One region of the Segeticoccus rhizosphaerae genome, then DNA from elsewhere that is predicted to be linked to it. Evidence: riboswitches for the same ligand, from Rfam matches in the RefSeq annotation. Region 1 holds a riboswitch; the other holds the start of a gene.
What was found. Region 1 has a riboswitch for cyclic di-AMP ahead of FCN22_RS16445 (C40 family peptidase). Riboswitches for the same ligand answer to the same signal wherever they lie in the genome.
Positions count from the first base shown of each region.

Region 2: it holds a riboswitch for cyclic di-AMP, as region 1 does, so the genes downstream of both, FCN22_RS22510 (transglycosylase family protein) here and FCN22_RS16445 (C40 family peptidase) in region 1, are expected to answer to the same signal.

Region 1 is NZ_SWMA01000029.1:26,621-35,427, forward strand. Features, by position in the region: gene FCN22_RS16425 (flippase-like domain-containing protein) at 1-656, shown strand, start outside; gene FCN22_RS16430 (hypothetical protein) at 834-1,079, shown strand; gene FCN22_RS16435 (RNA polymerase sigma factor) at 1,156-1,581, opposite strand; gene FCN22_RS16440 (S8 family serine peptidase) at 1,571-2,806, opposite strand; cyclic di-AMP (ydaO/yuaA leader) riboswitch at 3,001-3,206, shown strand; gene FCN22_RS16445 (C40 family peptidase) at 3,218-4,030, shown strand; gene FCN22_RS16450 (hypothetical protein) at 4,433-5,266, shown strand; gene bfr (bacterioferritin) at 5,312-5,797, opposite strand; gene FCN22_RS16460 ((2Fe-2S)-binding protein) at 5,929-6,132, opposite strand; gene FCN22_RS16465 (OsmC family peroxiredoxin) at 6,358-6,801, shown strand; gene FCN22_RS16470 (glucose-1-phosphate adenylyltransferase family protein) at 6,888-8,111, shown strand; gene FCN22_RS16475 (hypothetical protein) at 8,787-8,807, opposite strand, start outside.
Region 2 is NZ_SWMA01000005.1:201,661-210,467, forward strand. Features, by position in the region: gene FCN22_RS06370 (3-hydroxyacyl-CoA dehydrogenase) at 1-697, shown strand, start outside; gene FCN22_RS06375 (amidohydrolase family protein) at 827-1,780, opposite strand; gene FCN22_RS06380 (hypothetical protein) at 1,935-2,405, shown strand; tRNA gene FCN22_RS06385 (tRNA-Thr) at 2,456-2,528, shown strand; gene FCN22_RS06390 (GNAT family N-acetyltransferase) at 2,613-3,206, opposite strand; gene FCN22_RS06395 (DUF2975 domain-containing protein) at 3,487-4,185, shown strand; gene FCN22_RS06400 (helix-turn-helix domain-containing protein) at 4,186-4,431, shown strand; gene FCN22_RS06405 (CoA transferase) at 4,599-5,486, opposite strand; gene FCN22_RS22510 (transglycosylase family protein) at 5,629-6,327, opposite strand; cyclic di-AMP (ydaO/yuaA leader) riboswitch at 6,335-6,490, opposite strand; gene FCN22_RS22665 (transglycosylase family protein) at 6,866-7,750, opposite strand; cyclic di-AMP (ydaO/yuaA leader) riboswitch at 7,783-7,881, opposite strand; gene FCN22_RS06420 (threonine/serine exporter family protein) at 8,143-8,807, opposite strand, start outside.

The DNA.
Region 1 (8,807 bases):
GCTTCTACGCGATCAACATCGTCTACCTCGAACGGCTCGGACTGCGCCGCTCGCGGGCCGTGGCGGTCCTCTTCCTCAACCGGGCGGTGCACGGTCTGGTCACCGGGATCCTGACGTTGCTCGGCGTGCTCGCGATCGGGGCCGCCGCTCCCATCGGCTCCCTGGCCGTGCCCAGCGAATGGGTGATCATCGTCGTGCTGGTGCTGATCGCCATCGTGGCGGGTGTGCTCGCGTCCCCCTGGGGTCGCCGCCGGCTGCTGCGCCCAGCCCTGCGCGGCCTTCGAGAGCTGGTCCGCGAGCTGCTGCCCACCCTGCGCCATCCCGTCCTCGCCACTGAGCTGCTCGTCGGGTCGGTCGCGTTCCTGGTCTTCCAGGCGCTCGGCCTGGCGGCGACGCTGCGCGCCTTCACTCCCGACTTCTCCGTGGTGGCGGTGATGTCGGTCTACATCGTCGGGGCGACCCTCGGGCAGCTGGCGCCGACACCCGGAGGTCTCGGGACGGTTGAGGCGGCGATGGTGGCGGGACTGACCGCCATCGGCATCCAGTCGGGAGAAGCGGTCGCGGCGGTGCTGGCCTCGAGGCTGCTCACGTTCTGGCTGCCGATCCTGCCGGGGTTGGTGGCCTTCCGGCTGCTGCAGCACCACCGCGTCGTGTAGAGGTCAGCTGGAGCCCGAGGAGGCCGCGCGACAGACCGAGTTGTGGCGAAAGTCACTCTGAACAAGGGAAATCCGGCGCCGGAGGGGCCTGTTGTACCAAATACCATGGTGCGGGGCAACCCACGACAACGATCTATCCCAGAGGAGGCAGAACCAATGCGTACTGACGCAACAGGAATGACCAACGTGAAGGTGCGCAACGTGCACGGAGCCCGGCTGGCGCTCGGCGTCGTGGCCGCTGTCTTCTTCGCCGTCATGGCTCCCGTCCTCCTCGTGAACGGTGCTGCTGCGCTCCTCGTGGTCGGCTCCGTCGTCCTGGCCCTCCTGGCCGGGCTCGATGCGACCGTCAGCGCCGACGCACTGTTGCACGGCCCCGCCACGGTGGTCGCCACCAGCGTGCCGGAGCACGGCTTGGCCGCCTGAGCCGCCACTCCGGACCCGACCGGCCGGTGGGCACCGTGAACGCGGTGTCCACCGGCCGAGTTTTGTCCTTTTCCGGTCAGGCCACCCGGTCCACGCGGGTCGGGTGCGACGCCAGCCCCACCATGCGGCGGCAGTGCGCCGGGAGCCGGGCCAGGGCGGCGCGGACCGCCTCCTCGTTCTGCGCGTCGGCGAACTCGACTTCGTCGGCAGCGCGCAGGACCAGGTGCAGGCACTCTCGCCGGGTCGTGGCCGCCACCCATGCCGGCAGCGCCCCGGGCCCGGTCAGCTCCGACAAGTGGCCGAGGGCACGGGTGAGCACCACGCGCGTGACGTGGGCCGTGTCGGCCTCGCAGAGATGGCAACGGCGGCAGATCGCGCACACCAACGCCACGTAGCGAAGGACGAGCTCCTGCCAGGCCGCCTCGTCACCGGTTGCGGCAGACCTGACGAGGACGTCCGTCGGGGTGCGTTGGTCATGCCTCTGGTCGCTCTCAGTACTCATCGGCGCGCCCTGGTCGTCCATCGGCCGGCCAGCCCGACGGGCGGCGCAGGCCGACGAGGGACCGCCCGACATGGTCCCTCTTCGAGGTCTCGGCCAGGTCCCTCCAGGCAGTCGGACCGTCGACCCCGTCGCTGACCCGGGCGGCGATGGCGCCGGCGACGGCGGCGGCCGCGAAGGCGGAGCCACCCCACCGGCCGAGGCCACCGGTGCCATCCCGGTGCACGTCGCAGGTGCTCACGACGTCGGCCCCGGGCGCGAGGGCGTCGACCCAGGGCGCGTCCGGGGTGGAGTCGGCCGGCGCTTCCCCGTCGAGCGCGCCGACGGCGACGACACGTTCCATTGCCGCCGGCCACACCGGTGCGGGTGCCATCCCGTCCGACGCGGGTCCACCGTGGTCGCCGGCTGCGGCCACCACCACGGTCCGCGGGCCGACGGCGCGCACCGCCTCCTGCAGCACCATCGGGGGACGGCCGTCGTCGGTGCGACAGCCGACGCTGAGCTGGATGACGTCGGTGTCCCGCGCCCCGAGGTCGGCCAGATCCTTGGCGAGCGACCATCCGTCGGTGGTCCCGTCGTCCCGGAGACCGGCGCGCAGGTCGACGACGGCTCCGGGAGCCTGCCGCAGCACCAGACCCGTCACGAACGTCGCGTGGTCCGCGTCCCCTCGGTCGCTGATTCCGTCGGCCGTGGCCAGGTCCCGGGCGGCGGCGATCACGGCGCCGTCAAGCCATGGGTGGGGCCGCAGCCGCGAGTCGACCACCCCCACGCGCGCGCCGTTGCCGGGGAACCGCCCCCGGGGGAGCACGTCACCGGGGCTCGAGCCGACGGGCACCACCGACGAGCCGGTGACCCGCTCCAGCAGCCGGTTCTTTCCCAGCGCAGGCAACCACCCGGCATACCGCTGCGCGAAGAGGCGTCGCAGGCAGACCAGGGTGAGGTCCAGGTCAGCAGCCTCGGCGCCCGCATCCTCGGCGCGCGCCACGGCTTCGTTCACCCACGACCGGAACTGTCGGCGCACCTTGCTCACGGCGGCGGAGGGTTCGAGGCAGACGAGGGCGAGGCCGAGGCGCTCGTCCTCGTCTGCGACGCGAGGACTGGCGCCCCACGTGTCGAGCTGGTGCAGGACGAGCCCGAGATGGGGCAGTCCCACCACCAGGTGGTCGCCGTAGAAGCGCTGTTGCTGTCCGCGCACGATGCGCTCGGTCCTGCCCTTGCGGTAGATCATCGTCGTCGCCCGTCTGTGGCCGCCGCTGTGTCATCGGAGAGGACCGGGGCCGTGCCCTCCCTGATACGTCGCCGCCGGGACTTTTTTTCTCCCGCGAGGAAGATCCGTGACCAATTCTTGACCAGCACGTGACATACCCGCCGGGGGTGTGTAGATTCGTGTCCGCTGCCGACGGGGCAGTTCTCCGGGTGGCTCGCCGAATCCTGCCGCCATCGCGGAGATCCACAGACCGCACGGCAGGAGCGGGGGACCCACTTCGGGGCGTCGAGAGATGCCCCTCGGGGTGAAGCGTCCGTGTGTTCCACCGGTCGACACGGGGTCGTCGAGTCGGGGGAGCAGGCGGAGGCCGGGTGATACTCCCACCCGAACCCGACAGCTGACCTCGCAGGCGTCTGGAGAGGCCAGACCCGCGTGTCCACGAAGACCCCCGGGCGCCACCGCGCCCCGAGCCGATTCTCGTTCCGTCCCGCCGCGCAGGCGTCCGCTGTCGTCGCCGTGACCGGCGGCCTCGTCCTCGCCATGGCACCGACGGCCGGTGCCGTCGGTCCGCCGGCCGCCGCACCTGCCCCCACCGCCGTCACCCCGGCCGCGGTGACCACCACGGTGCTTGCGAAGCCGGCCAGGTGGCACACCATCCGGTATGGCGCGCGGGGCGCCATGGTGCGGAAGATCCAGCGCGTCGTCGGTGCCCACCCCGACGGAGTCTTCGGCCCGAGGACGCTGCGAGCCGTCAAGCGCTGGCAGTCGCGCCACCACATGGTGCGCGACGGCATCGTCGGGCCGAGGACGGCCGCCACGATGCGGTTGGTCCGGCACGTGGCGAAGAGGGTCAATAAGGCTCCGGCACGCCACACGACGAAGGCTCCGTCGCGCAGCCTCAAGCGGAAGGCTCCGGTGAACTCGATCGTCTCGATCGCCAAGCGCTACACCGGCATCTACTACCGCTTCGGCGGCACGACCCCCCGCGGGTTCGACTGCTCGGGTTTCACGCAGTTCGTCTACCGGAAGGCGGGCGTCAACCTGCCCCGGACCGCCGCAGGCCAGCAGCGTCGCGCCCACCGGGTCGCCCACCCGCGTCCCGGCGACCTGGTGTTCTTCGGTTACCCGGCCCATCACGTCGGCATCTACGCCGGTCCGGGCCAGATGTTCGACTCGGGCAAGCCCGGGCTGCGCACGCAGAAGCGCCACATCTTCAGCGGGGTCTCCGGCTTCGGTCGCGTCTGAGGTTCTCCTTGCACCCACACGACGGGGCCGGGCAGGTTCGCACTCCTGCCCGGCCCCGTCGTGGTTCGCTGCCGCGCGGCGATGCGGCCCGTGACGGGCGACGGCAGGTAGCACAGTTGACTCTCCGTTGCCCGAACTTTGGTCAAATCCTGAACAAGATTTGGCATTGGCTGCGTTGACCGCAGGACGTGCGTCGGGAGAGAGTGGGCCGCGCGAGAGGCTCACGGGCCTTTCGCGTCCCCGACGGTGACGACAGCGCTGCTACCTCGCAGTTCTGGCGCTCATCAACGTGCCGTCGACCTGCCCTGAGCGGATTCGCCTGACCCTCTCCCCACACCGGCACCGCGCCGGCCACGGGCGAGCCGCGAGCGGCCGGCGTCGGCTCAACCCTGGAGAAGTCACGTGAGCCGCACCCGATCCCGCCCTGTCCGCTCCACCCGGCGACGCCTCGTCCCCGCCCTCGGCGCCGTCGCGCTGTCCTGCGGGCTCCTCGGCGCGTCCGCACCCTCCAGCCAGGCGATTCCGTCCCCCCTCGCCAGCGCTGCCGACTTCAGCCTCGTGCCCATCGTCGGCCAGCTGTCGGCTCATGCCCCCCAGAGGATTGCCGAGTTCGCGCACAACGCAGCGCGAATGGGCCGCGCGGTGCGGGCCGAGCCCACCACCAGCCACCCCTCGGCCCGCCCGTCGCCGGCGACCCCTCCTGCGGCTCGGGCAACGTCTCAGCCGGCCCGCGCCGCCTCACGCAGTGAGGTTGCCCGGACGAGACGTCCTGCCGTCCCGAGCTCGACCGCGACACCGACTGCCTCACCCACACCGCGCCCGGCGCCGAGCAAGGTCACGCCTCGTCCGACCCAGACGCCCAGCCCCACCACGACGCACACGACCGAGCCGACGCTCACCCGCGACGGGCTGATCGCCTCGGTGGCGCGTCGCTATGGCATCACCGTCCACCCCTACGACAACCCGAGCGCGCCGGGGCACTGGGGCACCACAGACCTGTCGAGCTGCCAGGTCTGGGTGGGTCTTTCGACACCGATGGACCGCATCGAGGACGTCATCAAGCACGAGTACGGCCATGTGCTGCAGTGCCGCAAGCACACCTGGGAGGGCGTCTCCACGATCGAGCTGGAGCGCATCGCCGACGCCGTGGCGCTGCGGCTGGGTGCGCACTGGGTGCACTACACCTACTCGCCGACCGCCAGCGAACAAGCAGCAGCCGCAAGGCTTCTGGGCTAGCCGCCACGCGCGGTCCTCGCCCGCCGGGTGGACGCGGCGGCCGGCTCAGGCGGGGGAGTCGGAGCCGATCTGCTGCGCGAGGTACTGCGCGGTGCCCACGATCTTGACGGCCTCGAGCTGCCCCTCGAACCAGTCGGCGTGAGTCTCCTCGTCGCGGGCCATCTCCTCGAAGACGGCGGCCGAGGCGTGGTCGGCCAGGTCGTGGCACTCCTTGGCGGACGCGTTGAACTGGGCCACTGCCGCCTTCTCGCTCTCGAAGCCGAGCTGGAGCATCTCCTCGGCCGACTCGCCGACCTGGATCGAGCCGAGCTTCTGGACGTTCGGGTGGCCGTCGAACATGAGGATCCGGCTGATCAGGTCGTCCGCGTCCTTCATCTCCTCGATCGACAGGTCATAGAAGACCTTGCCGAGCCGCGCCAGCCCCCAGTTGTCGAGCATGCGCGCGTGCAGGAAGTAGGTGTTGGTGACGGTCAGTTCCACAGTGAGCGCGTCGTTGAACAGCTGGACGATGCGAGGGTTGACGGGCTGCACGGCGGCCTCCGGGATCGGGAATCGTGTGGTCGCGTCATGCTTTCACGGCAGCCCCGCGGAGGGAAGGTATGCCGTGCGTCGCCGAGCACACGAGCGTCCGGCCCGCGGGTGCAGACCTCGTGAGCAGGGGCTCAGCTGGCGGCGGCGGTGGTGGCCGGCTGCAGTGGCGCCTTGCCCTCGTGCTCCACGAGGACGCGCTTGAGCGAGAAGACGCACCCGCCGCAGTCCTGCCCCGCGCCCGTGTCGCGGCAGACCTGGCCCAGCGTGCAGGCGCCGCGCTCGATCGACTCGCCGACGGCGCGGTCGGTGACGACCTTGCAGTGGCAGACGATCACGCGGGGCACCCTTCAAGAGGTAGGCAAGGCTTACCTGCGTAAGGCTAGCCTGCCGAGCGCCTGCGCGCCAAGGTGGCGCGGGTCACATCGGGAGGGGGAGGATCATCGAGGGACTGCCGAGGAAGCGCCCGGAGCCAGACGGCGAGTGACGCTCGCGGCCCGTGCCCCGATAGGTTTTACCCGGATGATACCGTGACAAAACCGCACAGACACTTGGAGGACGACATGGCCATCGCATCACGCACCGCCCGCACGACCTGGCAGGGCAGCCTCGCCCGCGGCGCCGGAGAGGTCTCGGGTGACAGCGGCGCCCTGACTGCGCTCCCCGTGACCTGGGCGGCCCGCACCGAGGAGCCCGGTGGCAAGACCAGCCCGGAAGAGCTGGCTGCTGCCGCGCACTCCTCGTGCTTCTCGATGGCGCTCTCCCTGCGGCTCGGCGAGAACAAGCTGGAGGTGACCCGACTTGAGGTCTCCTCCACGGTGACCCTCGACGAGGTCGACGGGCTGCCGACCGTCACGACCGCGGCGATCGAGGTCACCGGCACGGTCGACGGAGTGGACGCGGCGAAGTTCCAGGAGATCGTCGACGAGGCGGCCGCGCTCTGCCCGATCTCCCGACTGTTCGCCGGCGCCAAGATCGAGGTCACCGCGACCCTCGCTGCCGGCTGACGCGCCGGGCGCAGGACAGAGTCAGACCGCGCTGGGCATCGTGACCGGATTCCCGTAGCGTGACGGACTCCGAGCGAGGAGGCGCGATGCGGCGCGGACAGGTGTTGGCGGTCGTGCAGGCCGGGGGTGCGGGCGGCCGGATGGACGTGCTGACCCGTGAGCGGGCCAAGCCGGCGTTGCCGTTCGGTGGCGTGCACCGGCTGATCGACTTCCCGCTGTCGAGCCTGGTGCACTCGCAGGTGAGCGACGTGTGGGTCAGCCTGGAGTACCAGGTCACCTCGCTCGACGACTACCTTGCCGGCGGCCGTCCGTGGAGTCTGGACCGCAACCGGGGCGGCTTCCGCCGGATGGTGCCGCAGACGGGCACCGGTCCCACCAGCGAGGAGGGGTTTGCGCAGGGCAACGCCGATCTGCTGCTGAAGATGGCGGCCGACCTGGCTGCGCGCGGACCGGAGCACGTCCTGGTCAGCAGCGCCGACCACATCTTCAACATGGACCTCGTGCCGGTCGTCGAGGAGCACGTCGCCCGCGGGAGCGCCGCGACGGTGGTCACGGCCGAGGTGACGCGCAAGACGGCGTCGGAGAACGTGGCCGTCGTGGTCGGGAGTGATGGCGTCGTCCAGGAGCTGGAGGTGAAGGTCGCGCGGCCCAGCACTGGCACGGTCGCCACCGAGATCTTCCTGTACCGCACCGACGCCCTGCTGGAGACGCTCTCGGCGCTGCGCGCCGAGCTCGACGAGGCCGTCGAAGGCGACTCCACCGGGCTCGGCGACTTCGGCGAGCACCTCCTGCCTCGACTGATCGAGACCAGTTCGGTCCGGGCCGTGCCGATCGAAGGCTACTGGCGCGACCTGGGCCAGCCGGCGACATACCTGCAGGGCCACCGCGACCTGCTGGCCGGCAAGATCGACGTCTTCGACCACCCCGACCGACCGGTGATCTCGCATTGGCCGGATCGCCCGGCGGCCCGCATCCGGCACACCGCTGGGCTCGCCAACAGCCTGGTCTCCCCAGGGTGCGTTGTCGCTGGCGAGGTCGACGGCTGCGTGCTCGGACCGGGCGTGGTGGTCGAGAAGGGGGCCCGGGTAACCGACAGCGTGATCTTCGACGATGTCGTGATCGCCTCCGGTGCGGTCGTCCACACCGCGGTGATCGACGAAGGATGCATGGTGGGCAGCAAGGCACGGATCGGCGCGGCTCCATCACGGCGGCAGGCCCGTGACGAGGAGATCGTCCTCGTCGGCACCGGATCGACGGTCGACTCGGCCATCGAACCAGGTGCCAGGCTCGAGCCCGGCACCACCGCCTGACCTTCCGATCAAACGCCGGGACGCGCAGACCACGTAGCTGGACGTGGAATGCGAAGTGGCGGCAGTCACACTCCCGCCACTTCCAGCGGCGCCTCTTAACGCCACAGATCAGGTGTCACCTGTCCGTGCAGCAGACCCGGACGCAATCGAGGCGACAGGTGGCGACTCGAACACTGGAGCGTCGCCGCGGATACCAAGGGTCGACCTGAGGCATATCCGGTCTTCCGCCGCCGCTGACTACCTCTGGGCGGGAGGCACGAGGGCGAGCGCGTCCGGAGTCATTCTCTGATCGCAGTAGTAGCCGCAAAACTGCGCGCGAATGCCCCACCCTGCCCGGGGTGGGGGCGCTTTTCGCATCACCGTCAGTCGCCGGCCCGGCGCCTCGACCGGATCAACCGCTCCCACCACCACGCCATCCCCTGGCGGTCCCGCCTACCATTGGCTAGGGTGCAAAAGCATGCACCCTCCCTGCCTACCGTGCCGCCTCCTCCCGGAGGCGCCTGCCGTGATCTGGCATTGGCGCGGTTGGTACCACGAGCAGCCCTGACCGGCTGGCGCAATGAACCGCCCCGCCTCCCTCCGCAGGAGGCGGGGCGCTTTCGTCGGCTCCATGCAGGCGTAGCCTCAGTCTGCGCGCGAACGCCCCCACCCCATCTGAGGGTGGGGGCGCTTATGTCATGCCCTTCGCGAACCGAG
Region 2 (8,807 bases), on a different contig from region 1:
GCGCCGACTGCACCGGGCCGGGGCCGCCGTCGTGCTGGTCGACCTGCCGACGTCGAAGGGTGCGGAACTTGCTGCCGAGCTGGGCGAACGAGTGCGCTTCTCCCCCGCCGACGTTCGTGACGAGGCGCAGGTCCAGGCGGCGATCTCAGCGGCGCAAGAACTCGGAGACCTGCGAATCGTGGTGACCTGCGCGGGAGTCGGCACGCCTGGGCGCGTGGTCGGCAAGCGCGGCCCCCACGACCTCGAGCAGTTTAGGCAGGTCGTCGACATCAACCTCGTCGGCAGCTTCAACGTGCTCCGGCTGGCGGCCGCCGCAATGATGGGCAACGAGCCGCTGGACGGTGACCGGGGGGTCGTCGTCATGACCGCGTCGATCGCGGCCTACGACGGGCAGATCGGGCAGGCGGCCTACTCAGCGTCCAAGGGAGGGATCGTCGGCCTCACCCTCAGTGCGGCGCGCGACCTGGCGGACAAGGCGATCCGGGTCACCACCATCGCGCCGGGCACCTTCGAGACACCGATGATGGCGGGGCTGCCGGGCGAGACCAAGGAGATCCTGGAGAAGCTGGTGCCGCACCCGTCCCGGCTCGGCCAGCCCGCGGAGTACGCCTCGCTGGTGGCCCACATCATCGACAACCCGATGCTCAACGGCGAGGTCATCCGCCTCGACGGAGCCCTGCGGATGCCGCCTCGCTGACGCGGCACGCCCATCCGGGATGCATTGACCCCGCCGGCTCATACCTGGCGGGGTCACCTCTTTTGTATCGCGCCGCCGGAGCTGTTCCGTGCAGCGACACGCCTCGCCAGCACGACTGGGTGAGCGATGTCACCCCGCACGGACACCTGAGGTGCTGTCGATCCCCAGCAGCCGGGCCCCGTTGTGCCAGCAGACCGCCCGCAGCCAGTCGTCGTCCAGTCCGGTCCGGGTGAGTGCCTCGAGCTGGTGGGCGTAGGGGTAGGGGATGTTGGGGTAGTCGGTGCCGAGCAGGACCTTGTCCTGCAGCGCCTGAAGGCGCGGCGCCAGCCGACGCGCCAGTGTTGTCTGGGCCTGCGCTCCACCGAAGAAGTCGACGAAGACCATCGTCGTGTCGAGGTGGACGTGCTGGTAGCGCTCGGCGAGCCCGATGAACTCGTCGTAGTCGGGCATCCCGAGATGGGCGATCACGGCCGTCAGGCTGGGGTGCCGCCTCAGCACCTCGGCGAAGATGCCCGCGCCGGTGAAGTTACCGCGACGAGGCCCGTTGCCGGTGTGCACGACCGCCGGGGTGCGGGCGTCGGCCAGCAGAGCCCAGACCGGGTCGAGCAACGCGTCTCGGGGGTCGAACCCACCGACCTGGACGTGGATCTTCACCACGCGCGCACCGTCTCGTAGCGCCCGCTCGAGGTACCGCGCCGCGCCCTCCTCGGGAAAGACCGTGGCGCTGTGCACGACGTCGTCGTGTCCGCCCGCCCGCTGCTGGTGGACGAAGGCGCCCGCCCAGTCGTTCAGGCCCTCGGCCATCCCGGGCTTGTGCGCGTAGAAGAGGGTCGGGAAGGCGCGAACTCCCATGGCGCGCAGGTGCGCCAAGCGCTCTTCCACCGGCCAGCGGTAGGTGATCGGCCACTCCCGGCCCACGAGCGGCCCAGCGCCGTCGAAGTACCGCCACACCGCGTCGAGCAGCCGCTGCGGCATGCCGTGGACGTGGACATCGACCAGCCCCGGCAGCCCAAGCCGGTGCCAGAACGCCGGCACCTCCAGATCCTGCGGCGGCACACCGGCGGGTCGGAGGTCACGGCTCATGGTCACAGTCTGGCATCGGCCAGTGGCCCGCCCCGGCAGCCGCTTGTGAGTGAACGGGACACCATCGGGTAGGACAGCACACGAGCGTGGACCGCGTGTGCATCGTCGCCGGGAGGCTAGGCCAATGTTCGAGCAGCGCAGGACCCACAGCCCCTTGAGGATATGGAACGGCCTCGGTGCCGGGCTGGCAGCCGGGGCGGCAGGCACGACCGCCCTCAACGCGCTCACCCACCTGGACATGGCCGCGCGGGGACGGCCCAGCAGCAGCACTCCGCAGGAGACCGTGGAGAAGCTGGCCGAGAGGACCGGGATCGCTGTCCCGGGCGATCAGGAAACTCGCCAGAATCGCTTGGCGGGCCTCGGCCCGCTGAGCGGTCTGGCCGCAGGCCTCGGCGTCGGGGCTGCACTCGGATTGGCCAGGGCACTCGGCCTGCGGCCCGGTCTCCTGGTCGCAGGCATGGCCGCGGGGGTCGGTGCCATGGCTGCCAGCGACGCCCCGATGACCGCGCTCGGGGTGACCGACCCGCGGAGCTGGGCCGCCAGGGACTGGGTGAGTGACGCCGTCCCTCACGTGGCCTACGGGCTGGTCACTGCCGCCGTGGTCCGGAGGCTTGACCAGGACTGAGAGCAGGTAGCATCTTGCGGGCCGTGGCCGCCGAGCGGGACGGCGCGCTCGCCGACGTGGCGCAATTGGTAGCGCACCTGTCTTGTAAACAGGTGGTTAGGGGTTCGAGTCCCCTCGTCGGCTCTGAGAGTAGCTCTCATGGACGGCCCGCCCGACGCTCCTCTGGCGGTCCATGCAGGGGAACGCCATCTCCTGACTGAATCCGTGTCACGGTTGCGCAGGCACCTTGATCGACATCACGCAGTTCTTCAACCCCTTGGGCCGGACGTAGGTGAAGCCAAGTCGTTCGTAGAGCCGGCGGGTGCCGTTGTAGAGGAACGATGACGACATCTTCTTCGTCTGGTGCGTCAGGTCGTGCGGATAGGCCTCGACCACACCGCCACCGGCCTGCGCGATGAGGTCGAGCGCCCCCCGGATCGCAATCTCGGTGATGCCCTGGCGACGGTATCTCTTGTCAACGAAGACACACGTGATCCGGTAGTCGGGGTCGCCGTCCTTCTCGGCGTCGTACTGCTTGCGATGGTGGATGGTGGGCAGCTCGGTCGGCGTGCCGTACTCCGCCCACGCGACGACCTCTTCCCCATCCATCACCAGCGCCGCGTGGGCGGCGCCGGCCTCGACGTACCGCTTCTTCAGCTCCCGGTTGGCCTCGGCCCCCTGCCCGCGCTCGGGACCGTCGGGATGGAACCAGATGCACCAGCAGCCGCCAAAGATTCCGTTGTGTCGCTGCACGAGGGCGTCGAACCCCGGCCAGGTCTCGGTAGTCAGGGGGCTGACCTCGAACGTCGTGTCGGTGCTCATGGCACCCGCCGTAGAACGGCTACCGGACGATGCACCTCCGGATCAGCGACCCCGTCATCGGTCCACGTCGAGCGCCGCCTCGAGCTGCTCGGCGATGGGACCCGTGCTCGCTCTATCCCTCGCGACGCCAAGGCCGGGCGCGAAACCGTTCAGCAAGACGCGACGTCCGAGGTCGAAGGCGTCACGAGCTGCAGTATTTAACGAAAAACGTTGCGAATTCCCACCTGGCCAGGTTTAATGAAGTTCGTTAAGTCGTCGGCCTCGCAGGAGGGTTGTTGAGATGTCTGGCCGGGTGAGCGCTCTGGTCGTGGCGCGCGTCGTACTGCACAGTCTGGGGCTCATGTCGGCGGTCACTGCCACGTACGGGTTCATGTCGCAGTTCAGTTGGCTCGGCGGCCCCCTGCCCTTCAGCCAATTGCCGGACTGGCTGCAGGATCGACTCAGGGTCTTCCACCTGGTGCCCTCCACGCCGGTTCTCGTGCATGAGGACCACTGGCAGGACACCCCTGCCCAGCTCAGCGGCTTCGGTGGCGGTGGGGTCGCGCCCCAGGGCTGGGGCGAGTACTCCGGTGGCACTCGCGCGGGCGTCGTGACGTTCTGGGACCCGGGTTTCCTGCCCCTGCTGGCCTGGGCGCTGCTGTTGACCTTACCTGTCATCGCGGTGGGAGTGCTGTGGTTCATCCTGGGGCGCATGGTCTCCACCGCTGTAGACGGTGACCCGTTCACGGGAGCCAACGCCTCGCGCCTGGCGCTGATCGGCGTCGTGCTGCTCGTGGGGCCCTACCTGTTCATCGTGACGAGCCACCTCGTGCGGGTGTGGATGTTGTCGTCTTCGACAGTCGCGGGCAAGGTCGATGCAGCGATGCCGTGGTCCACGGTGCCCTTGTGGCCGCTGGGTGCCGGGATCGCCGTCCTGGCGCTGGCTGCCACGTGGCGCGTCGGTGTCCGACTGCGCGACGATGTCGCGGGACTGGTCTGAGTGCCGCCGGCAGACCTCGACGAGGACAACCGCGTCGTCTGTCATCTCGATGACCTGCTCGCCGAGCGCGAGATGACGCTGACCGAGCTCGCAGACCGGGTCGGGGTCTCCATCGTCAATCTGTCCATCATGAAGAACAACAAGGCCAAGGCCGTCCGGTTCACCACACTCGTCGCAGTCTGCACCGCCCTTCGATGCCAGGTGGGCGACCTGTTCAGCATCGCAGCGCATGACCAAAGCGCATGACCAGTGAGCCGAGTCGGTCGGAGCGGGAGTGTCACGGCTGACCGGTCAGTGCCACAGGACGTCGCCTCAGCGTTCGCCTCCGCGAAACCACCCTGATGAGACGTTGCGAATCCTCCTGCGGCGGGTGCCGCCGTCCGGGCGCCGTCATGGTTGCCCACGGTCACGCTCTACTGATGCGCGGCGGCCGGTCCGCCCGGAGTCGAGGTCTGGACCGGCACGCCGTTGCGTGGGTCGCGCAGTGCGACGATCGGGATGTCGAGCGAGCGGCCCAGCGCCTCCCAATGGGCGCTGGAATCGCCGGCGAATCGGGTGGTGAGCTCCTCGCGGGTCGCCCCCACGCCGCGCGCGAGACGCCCTGCGAAGTGCGGCTCTATCGCGGCGACCGCGACGTATCCGTCCGCAGAGGGGTAGATGCCGTAGGTCGGCGACGCCCCGCCGAGGGCGTTCCCGGGGCCGGTGAGGCCGTGGCGGACCGTGGCGGAGGCCTGGCCGGCCACTTCGTCGAGCACCACGCGAAGGTGCGGTGCCGCCTCGCCCAGGTCACGTCGGCGTAGCCCCGCGAGCACCGCAGACACCGCATGCTCGGCGCCGAGCAGATCGACGACCGGCACGAGAGGCATCGCCGGCGGCAGGACCATGCCCCGCGCAGCCTGGTAGGTCAGGTCGTGGCCGGCCTCCTCGGCCCGTTCGCCTTCATAGCCGACGATCTCGACAAGCACGAGGCCGTGGCGCGCCACCGCGTCGACGAGGCCCAGCCGTGCCGACGCAGAGGGGCGCATCGAGGTCAGCAGCACGTCGGCCGAGGCCAGCTCGGTCTCGAGGGTAGAACGGCCGCCCGGGTCCTTCAGGTCGAGGGTGATCACCTCCTGGCCGGCGATGAGCTCGTCGTACCAGCTCGGCACCACCATCCCGAGCGGGTCCCCGGCAGGCGGCTCGACCTTCACGACCGACGCGCCCAGCGAGACCAACCGCGCCGCCGCAACCGGGCCGGGGAGGTTGGTCGCCAAGGAGACCACCGTGACAGCCGCGAGCGGCGCACCCGGCTCCGTCGACATCAGATCTCCTCGCGTCCTACGCACTGCTGGCCCCAGCTCCACCGATCACACCGTCGGTGACCTGCTCAGCACACCCGCGGTGCACCAGCTCGGGCGCTCGTTCCTCCAGCGCTGCTCGTCGACCGCTCGATCGGAACCGCGCTCAGAGGTGCCTGTTGAGGTAGGACTGCAGGACCCGCACGGTGGCGCGGTCGAGGTAGCGGCTGCCGTTGTGCCGGGCGCCGATCTTGGACTGCAGGGCTCGAACCGTCTTGGGCCCGATGATGCCGTCGGGGTAGGCGCCCACCTTGCGCTGGAGCGCTCGCTTGGTGATGGGTCCGATGATGCCGTCCTGCGTGACGCCGACCCAGCGCTGGATGGCCTTCTTGGTCTTGGGCCCCAGGATGCCGTCGACCACCAGCTGTTGGTAGGGCGAGGTGCGCGTCTCGCTGCGTGAGGTGTCGCCGGTGGCACCACCGTTGGCGCGGGTCAGCCCGGCCCGCTGCGAGCACACCGGCCACGCGTCTGGACCCTGCCGGTCAAGCACCCTGCGGGCGATGGCGATCTGCTCGGACTTGGTGGCCAGGTCGGCGCGTGAGGCGTATGCCGTGCCGCCGAAGGCACGCCAGGTGGTGTAGGAGAACTGCAGGCCACCGTAGTAGCCGTTGCCGGTGTTGATCGACCAGTTGCCGCCGCTCTCGCAGGCGGCAACCCGGTCCCAGACCGTGCCGGAGGCGTGGGCGGCAGGCGCGCCGATTCCGACGCTCGCGGCCGCGGTCGCCGCCCCGGCCAGGGCGACGCCGGCCAGCCGCCGGCGGGTCGCGCCTGGTCTGGATGGGCGCAGGGGTGTGGTGGGACGCATGAGGCGTGGTTCCTTCCGTCGGCGCCTGTGGGGTCAGCTGTCGGGTTCGGGCTGGAAGGTGCCCGGCCGGCATACCGGCTTCACCCCGAGGCGCGACCGGCTGCCGCGTCGAAGATGGGTCCCCCACCCTCGTCTGTGCCCGGATTTCCGGTGAGGTGGCCGCCGACGAGGTTCGGTGCTGCGGGCCACGCACGCGCTGTGGGTCATGGGAGCTGCTATGGAGTTGAGGGTCCTGCGCCTGCACTCCGGCCCCGACCGGGCGCCCGCACTCCTGCGACGGAGGGCGTGCGACGCCGCACATTACGGGAAGGTCACGCTGCTTGACAAGCCCCTCCTATATCTCAGGTCCCTTAAAACCCATGGACGACACGCCGACACATGCGTCACTTCTGACACATCTGCGCGCAGATCCCGCCGTCGGATCCGGCCCTCCGGGGCCGGTCAGGTGTGCCGTGCCGGGCCATGCTCGGGCACGCAAAAACCCCGCGGCGCGCCGTGCGCCGCGGGGCTCTTGCAGGGAGGTCTCACCCAAGGGTGATCACTTGGGCAGGTTGATCTCCTGGCCCACGAAGATCAGGTTCGGGTCGTCGATGTCACCCTTGTTGAGCTTGAAGATGGCCTTCCAGCCACCCTTGACGTCGTGCTTCTCGGCGATCTCGCCGAGGGTGTCACCCTTGCGGACGGTGATCTCCTTGACGTCGTTCTTGTTGACCTTGGGAGACTCCGCCTTCGGGGCCGGGGCGGCCTCGGGGGCCGGCGCAGCCGCGCGGGTCACGGCGACGGACACGTAGTGACCGCTGGAGGTCTTGATCCACGCGCCGTTGGAGACACCGCTCACGGTGGTGCCGGACGGCGCGTAGTCCACCACACGGTAGGCCGTGCTCGGGCCGGAGCGCACGTTGGCACCGGCGGAGAAACGCGACACCTGCTCGGTGCCGTTGAAGGCCTCGAGCGGGGTGGTGCGGTCGTAGCTGCGTGACGAGCTGCTCGAGTCACTCCGCGAGGAGGTGTCCGTGGACGGCGCCGGGGCGCTGTAGCCACCGTTGGAGCCGGACAGACCCGCCTGGACCGAGCAGACCGGCCAGGCCCCGGGGCCCTGGCTGGCGAGGACCTTCTGGGCCACGGCGATCTGCGCGGACTTGGACGCCAGGTCGGCGCGAGACGCGTAGGCGCCGCCGCCGTAGCCCAGCCACGTGCTGCTGGTGAACTGAAGGCCGCCGTAGAAGCCGTTGCCGGTGTTGATCGACCAGTTGCCACCGCTCTCGCAGGCAGCGACACGGTCCCAGACGCCGGAGGCGTGGGCCGCGCCGGCGCCGAAGCCCATGCCGGCGACGGTGGTGGCGGCGCCGACGAGGGCAACGCCCGCGACGCGACGAGTGGTGCTGCCGCTCTTGGGCGCAGCGTGCTTAGGGGTGTAGCGCATGAGGGGGAGGTTTTCCTTCCTGACGGGCGCCGGTGAGGTGAGCTGTCGGGTTCGGGCTGTCAGGTGCCCGGCCGGCTCCGCCGGCTTCACCCCTAGGCGCAGCAGTGCTGCGCCACTGGTGGGTCCCCCACCCTCGTCTGTGCCCGGACGTCCCGGAAGGTGTCCGCCGACGAGGTTTGGCGCTGCGGACACACACGTGATGTGAGTTTGGTCGGTATGGAGTTGGAACTGCTGCTCCGGCCCCGACCGGAACGCCCTTAACATCGAAGGGCGTGACCAAAACGTTACGTGATGATGCCCCGATCGCCAAACGTGGGGCGTGTCGTGCTCATCACGTCGCGGCGCCTCCCCATCTCATCACCGTTCCGCGGCCCACCGACGCGAGGGCCGCGTCACCGACGCCGTGCACGCCGGCGCCTCACGATACGGCGATCGAACGGGGCCGCCACCACGTCGCCGAAGACGAGCCCCGTCACGATGGCCAGCGCGGTCGCCGAGGCCCCGAGCAGGGTCGTGACACCGGTGGTCGCGAGCGCCTCGCCGTGGCCGACCACCGACCCCGAGACGAGTTCGTACATGCCACGGAAGATGCGCAGACCAGGCAACAGCGGCGAGATGGCCGGGATCACCAGCACGAGCGCCGGCGCACCCATCCGCAGGGCCACCAGGCGGCCCACGAAACCCATGGCGGCACAGGCGAGCCCGAGCGCCGTCATCGAGCCGATGCCCCCGGTGGCGTGCAGCAGGTCCGCCACGAGCAGGCCGCCGGCCCCCATCGCGGCGGTCGGCAGGACGAGCCGGCGCCGGGTGCGCATGCTCACGGCCGAGGCCGCCGCGCCGATGCCCCCTGCGAGCAACCTGATCCAGAGCCCGGCCTCGTGCTCGCCGAAGGACAGCTTGGTCGGTGAGACCAGCCCGAGATCGAGCCCGTGGTCGACCCGGAGGGTGAGCGACAGGCCTGCCGCCACCCCCACGATGATCCCGGCGCTGGTCAGCCCCACCCCGAACAACCGTCCGGCCCCGGTGACGGGATAACCGGTCACGGCGTCCTCGACGG